One region of the Paenibacillus sp. FSL W8-0187 genome, then DNA from elsewhere that is predicted to be linked to it. Evidence: a T-box and tRNA genes for the amino acid it is inferred to sense, from the RefSeq annotation. Region 1 holds a T-box; the other holds one or more tRNA genes.
What was found. A T-box is a leader RNA that pairs with one kind of tRNA and senses whether it is charged. The one in region 1 lies ahead of leuS (leucine--tRNA ligase), so its partner is inferred to be a tRNA-Leu.
Positions count from the first base shown of each region.

Region 2: it has a tRNA-Leu gene. The T-box ahead of leuS (leucine--tRNA ligase) is inferred to sense a tRNA for this amino acid. The anticodon was not compared.

Region 1 is NZ_CP150206.1:2,148,991-2,152,382, forward strand. It holds gene MKY48_RS09475 (Gfo/Idh/MocA family oxidoreductase) at 1-373, shown strand, start outside; gene MKY48_RS09480 (AraC family transcriptional regulator) at 458-1,339, shown strand; T-box leader at 1,380-1,640, shown strand; gene leuS (leucine--tRNA ligase) at 1,730-3,392, shown strand, end outside.
Region 2 is NZ_CP150206.1:6,100,627-6,104,018, forward strand. It holds gene MKY48_RS27585 (AraC family transcriptional regulator) at 1-911, opposite strand, end outside; gene MKY48_RS27590 (general stress protein) at 1,174-1,638, opposite strand; tRNA gene MKY48_RS27595 (tRNA-Leu) at 1,952-2,034, opposite strand; tRNA gene MKY48_RS27600 (tRNA-Lys) at 2,074-2,149, opposite strand; tRNA gene MKY48_RS27605 (tRNA-Glu) at 2,234-2,308, opposite strand; gene MKY48_RS27610 (peptidase E) at 2,425-3,120, opposite strand; tRNA gene MKY48_RS27615 (tRNA-Ser) at 3,302-3,390, opposite strand.

The DNA.
Region 1 (3,392 bases):
GCTGGAGGATTTTGGAGATGCAACGCTTGTAGGAGACAACGGGGCCACGAATTATTTCCGTGTCGACTGGCTGACACCTGGAGGCCTTGGCACCTGGGGCGACGGAAGAACCTTTATTCTGGGGACGGAAGGATACATCGAGCTTCGCAAATACATCGATATCGCAAGGCATCCGCAAGGCGATCATTTGTACCTGGTTAATGGCGAGGGAGAGTTTCATATGGAGCTTCAGGGCAAGGTGGGCTATCCATTCTTCGGGGAACTTATCCTGGATTGTCTGGAACGTACGGAGCATGCCATGTCCCAGGAGCACGCCTTCAAAGCCGGAGAATTGTGCGTCATCGCCCAAAATGAGGCCGTGCGCATTCCATAAAATCATTTATAATAGAGAAAACCCCGTTTTGTTGAGGGTTGAGGATTAAACAACTCCAAAATCGCTAAAGGGGCGATTCTCTAGATGACCTCATCTGCCGATATGATGCCAGGCTTTGACCGCATGCAGCTGCAGGCGCCGTTCGATCTGACCTATTACAATGAACAGCCGTTGTCCGGAGGACAGTTTCACTCGCATGCTTTTTATGAAATTTATTATTTCCATGAAGGACGCTGCACTTATTTGATCGGTGATTCCGTTTTCACGCTGAAGCCGGGGGATCTGCTCTTGATGAACGGGCTTACGCTTCACTGTCCGAATGTGGAGCCCGATTCCAGATATGTCAGAAGCATTTTGCATTTTGATCCGGCCTGGATCTGCAAGGGGCTTTCGGATACGGGCAAATCGATATTGCTGGATCCATTCGAAACGCTGCGGAATCACCGCATGACGCTGACGGGGGCGAACCGGGAGGAATTTGAAGGCATGCTGGCCGAAATACACCGCCTGTCCACGTCTGCGGCCGGTTTTCGCCAGGAACGGATGACTTTGCGTATTCAGGAGATGATGTACGTCATCGCGGACTGGTGCCAGGACGCTGTGCAGGATCAGGACTCCATCTCCGAGAAGGAGCGGCATGTCCAGCATGTCGTGTCGTTTGTCGAGGAACATTATATGCAGGATCTGACGCTGGACCGAATCGCCCGCGATATGCATATTACGAAACACTATTTATCCTCCTTATTTAAGGAGGTTACCGGAACAACGGTGTTTAAATATTTGTATCACCGGCGGATTAACCAAGCTAAAATTTTGCTCAGGCTCCATCCACATCTCAGCATCACGGAGATCAGCCAGGCGGCAGGTTTCAAGCATTTGGCTCATTTCAGCCGGATGTTCAAGGCCATGGTCGGGACGACACCGGAATATTACCGCAGAAGCGGAGAAGAGCTTTCATTGACTTGATCGGACTTTTTGGGTATAATAGCCACATTAAAACGGTAATATGAACGCGATGATGAGGATCAATCGTTCCACTTTCGATCATGCAGAGAGCCGGTGTCTGGTGAAAACCGGTTGACGATAGGAATGAACTCGCCTCGGAGCAATGGTGTTAACCCGGCCGTCGGAGGGCTGTATTCCGGCAGATTCGGCCGCTGAAGCATCGTCGTCTCATCCGCGATAAGGATGCAAAGGGAGTGAAAGGCAAAGCATGCCTTTGGCTAACTAGGGTGGTACCACGGGAATCAAACCTCTCGTCCCTAGCGATCAGCGCTATGGATGATGAGGTTTTTTTGTTTTTTTGGGCAATGGCATAGGCCTTGTCTCTCGACTGTGAAGGAGGAGCAATGAAGTATGACGGACAATCAACCAACGGGCCACGGCTATCAGCCGCAGGCCATCGAACCGAAGTGGCAGCAATACTGGGATGAGAACAAAACCTTTAAAACGGAAGATACCTCATCCAAACCGAAATTTTATGCGCTGGATATGTTTCCATATCCATCAGGCGCAGGCTTGCACGTAGGGCATCCGGAGGGATACACGGCGACTGACATCGTGTCCCGTTACAAGCGGATGCGCGGATACAATGTGCTCCATCCTATGGGATGGGATGCCTTCGGTCTGCCAGCGGAGCAGTATGCAATGGACACAGGCAAACATCCTCGCGAGTTTACCGTGCAAAATATTGATACATTCCGCCGCCAGATCAAATCTCTCGGTTTCTCGTATGACTGGGACCGCGAGATCAGCACCACCGATCCGGAATATTATAAATGGACCCAGTGGATCTTTATCCAGCTCTATAAGCGCGGCCTTGCCTATGTGGCTGAAGTACCGGTGAACTGGTGCGAAGCGCTCGGTACCGTGCTTGCGAACGAAGAGGTCATCGACGGTAAGAGTGAACGCGGAGGCCATCCGGTCGTACGTAAACCGATGCGTCAATGGATTCTGCGTATTACCGAATACGCGGATCGTCTGCTTGAGGATCTGGATGAATTGGACTGGAGCGAGAGCCTGAAGGATATGCAGCGCAACTGGATTGGCAAATCCACAGGCGCTGAGGTTCGTTTTGACATCGAAGGGTACGATGGTCATCTGGAGGTGTTCACAACCCGTCCAGATACGCTGTTCGGGGCAAGCTACTGTGTCCTGGCGCCGGAGCATGACCTCGTGGATAAGATTACGTCAGCCGATCAGCGTGAAGCCGTCAAGGCTTATCAAGATCAAGCTGCTCGTAAAAGCGACCTGGAGCGGACGGATCTGGCCAAGGATAAAACTGGTGTATTTACGGGTGCGTACGCTATCAATCCGGTAAACGGCGCTAAAGTGCCGATCTGGATCGCGGATTACGTGCTTGCTGGCTATGGAACGGGAGCCATTATGGCGGTTCCGGGTCATGACAGCCGCGACTGGGAGTTTGCGAAGCAATTCGGTCTTCCGATTATTGAAGTTGTTCAGGGTGGAAATGTCGAGGAGGAAGCATACAGCGGCAGTGGCGCGCATGTGAATTCCGGCTTCCTGAATGGGTTGGATAATGAAGAGGCTATCCAGGCGATGAATGAATGGCTGGAGCAAGAGGGCAAGGGCAAGAAGAAGGTAACTTACCGTCTGCGCGACTGGCTGTTCAGCCGTCAACGCTATTGGGGTGAGCCGATTCCGATTCTGCATCTGGAAGACGGAACGATGAAGACCGTGCCGGAGGATCAGCTTCCATTGCTGCTGCCGGATGTGGATCAGATTAAACCGTCCGGTACCGGCGAATCGCCGCTGGCTAACGTTACGGAGTGGGTGGAAACGGTAGATCCCGAAACGGGCATGAAAGCCCGCCGCGAGACCAATACGATGCCGCAATGGGCTGGCAGCTGCTGGTACTACCTGCGTTATATCGATCCGCGTAATAATGAGGAATTGTGCTCCAAGGAGAAGCAGAAGGAATGGCTGCCGGTTGACCTGTACATCGGTGGTGTGGAGCATGCGGTGCTTCATTTGCTGTATGCACGCTTCTGGCACAAAG
Region 2 (3,392 bases), 3.5 Mb from region 1:
ATGGTGTAACCCAGGAGGGCTGTGGAGCCGTACATCGCCAGTTTATTTTTCCTTGTCTTCATATACACCGAGGGAGAGATCCCGAATGCCTTCTTGAACTTGCGGCTAAAATAAAATTCATCCTTATACCCCACCATATGCGCCACTTCACGCAGCAAAGAATCGGAGCCCAGCATCAGCTGCTTCGCCTTGTTCAAACGGACATGGGCCAAATAATCCATTGCGCTGCACCCATACGTCTTCTTATATACTTCTACAAAATATTTAGGACTTAACTCGGAGAGATTCGCCAATTGTTCAATCGTTAAATCTTCATCATAATGTTCCTCGATATATTCCTTCACCCGCTCCAGCGCTTGCCGCTTATCATTCTTGGAGTATGGGCTGCATTCGGCAATCATTGTATATAGCAGCTCTTGAAAATCCAACTGAACCCTCCACTGCTTCATGGGCTCCTTGCTGTGAAAATCCTTATACATCGACCGACAGACGAGATTCAAGCGGTCCGGAGAGCTAATGACAAAGATGCCATCATAGGGCATGAGAGTGGCGCCGTCCACCTCATGCAATCGACCGCAGCCTGAGACACCTTCCATGAAACTAAAATGAAGTATTGCAACCGAAGCTTGCTCGTGTTCCTCAGAACTCTTGAGATCGGCACTCGTAATTCCGAAAGTAGACCCTGCTGCACAAAAATAAACACATCCCTTATTCATACGGGTGATTTGCTCTGCCTGTTGTAAACAGGTTTCTCCGCTCAGCGGGATGATCAGGGCTGGCTGCACTGCCAACTGCTGCTCCAAGGAGAGCTCATGCCCATGAACAATATCCATATTCCATAAACCGGCCATAAGCCCGCTGTATTCACGTGAATCTTTTTTGCTACTGCTATTCGTCGATAGGTTTACCATATGTACAGACCCCAACCTTAAATGAGAATGGTTATCATTATCATATAATTATCACACACCGTCCCAAAAGTCCAGCACGATCTTCTCTTCTCCACCTTATCGCATGACGATGGAAGGCAAAAAGAAAGCAGCCACGCGCTCCCTGTCAGGGAGTCGTAGCTGCTGCTTTTCAAATCGTATGGATGAGGCGGATCTTTCGCATGTGAGCAATTCAGTCCCCTTCAAGGGAGGGAAACTTTATCTCAAATCCACCGGATTGTCATTAGTTCCCCCGCTGGCGCTGCCTAGCTCTCGCCTCGCCGCCTTTGCGGCCCGCTTCTTCGCGGCTCATCTTGCCATCCCCGTTGCTGTCGCTGCCGCTTCTGGCTTCGCCGCCCTGCTGCCCAATCTCTTGATAGAACTCACGTCCGTGGGAATCCGAGGTAGCCTCGCCGCCTTTGCGTCCGATGTCCTCATAGAATTCTCTGCCATGAGAGTCGGAAGTCGCTTCCCCGCCCTTCTGGCCGATTTCCTGATAAAATTCCTTATCATGAGAGTTTGACGTGGATTCTCCGCCTTTTTTACCGATATCCTGATAAAAGTCTTTGTCATGGGAACGGGAAGTTGCTTCGCCGCCCTTCCGTCCGATTTCTTGGTAGAATTCTTTGTCATGTTTGTTCGCAGTTGCTTCTCCACCTAAACGTCCTGCTTCTTCACGGCTCATCTTTCCATTGTTGTTATTAGCCATTCTGAATCACTCCTTATAGGTAATTTGAAGTTGTTGCTCGTCCACGTTATGATATTAAACTTCTGACCAGAGATGAAACACCCGTTTTGCATAAACGCGCACTGAAAATCGATGAAAACCGTGATGAATCCTATGTAAACCTTGATATAAGAAAAACGTCTATCGACGTACATTCTAGAGAAGACAGACCGCGTTTAGATGTTGTTTTTCTTTCGATATCAGGTAGGCCATGCTTCGAAGTTTATACTTTCTGATATCTTAAACGCAAAAAAAAGCCCCGCACAAAGTGCGGAGCCTTTTCTTAATGTTCGTATGCGGTAGAGAGGACTCGAACCTCCACGGGTATACACCCACTACCCCCTCAAGATAGCGTGTCTGCCATTCCACCACTACCGCATAATATAAGGGATACATCATTTCGTTACTTCATAAAAATGGTGAGCCATGAAGGGCTCGAACCTTCGACACCCTGATTAAAAGTCAGGTGCTCTACCAACTGAGCTAATGGCTCTCGATGACAATCGTGCAGCTGCCATATAAGAAAGTGGTGTCCCGTAGAACCGACGGGGTTCTCATCCCGAGGTTATATAGAAAGTGGTGACCCGTAGGGGATTCGAACCCCTGTTACCTCCGTGAAAGGGAGGTGTCTTAACCCCTTGACCAACGGGCCACTTTAACCACGTCGCCGTGACGACAAGATTGAGTATAGCATAATTTCAAAAATGCTGGCAAGCTTTTTTTTCGTAAATTTTAATATTTATTTTCGGAGCTTTTTCGGCTTATAAATCAGCCTAAAAAATCCGGCGTTAACTTCTCTTCTTGAACGCGATTTCCTTCGAGTCCCACATGATATGCATGTGCATTTTTCCTTGAGCTTACGATCCTATGCAGCCGTCCGTCCATAAAATGCAAAGCAACCCCATCATCAGCTGCATATCCTGCTTGTGCTTCACCTTGAAGCACAAGTTTATGATAGGCAGGTCTTCTTTTGCTCTCACCATCATAATGAGGGCAATGACTGCCTTGTAATATACCCAAACCCTCAAGCTTGTACAAAGGCGCGTTCAACGGGTCCGTCACCCCTTGCTCAAACCAGCAAATGGAACCAGCGCTTAACCCAGTTAAGATGACACCCTGTTCATACGCCTCCTGGAGTATCTGATCCAGGCCCCATTCCTTCCACAAGACCAGCATATTGCGGGTATTGCCCCCGCCAACATAGATGATATCCTTCTCGAGTACAAAAGACCGAAGATCGGCAAAGTTCGGCTGGAACAGCGACAGATGAATGGGAGTACACGGCAGTGTCCGGAAAGCATGATAGAAACGTTCAATATAACCATCCGCATCCCCGCTTGCTGTCGGAACAAAACACACCTTAGGCATTTCTTTCGGTACTTGTGCCAAAATATAGCGATCAAGCAGCAGATTATCCGGTTCCATCGAGAAACCGCCGCCACCCATGGCAATTATCTGTTTCATTGTTCTCTGCCCCCATTTACGCTAGGCCAAAGAGAGAGGGATACTCTCTCTTTGGTCGAGACTGCGAAGAATGCCTAACGCAACTTATGCTCCGACGAACCCTATCCAGGATTCTCATCCCTATGCAAAAAAAAGCTCCCGATCACTTGGTGATGGGAGCTTTCTTTGATGTAACGCTCAACGGAGAGAGAGGGATTCGAACCCTCGCACCGCTTACGCAGTCTAACCCCTTAGCAGAGGGTCCCCTTATAGCCACTTGGGTATCTCTCCAT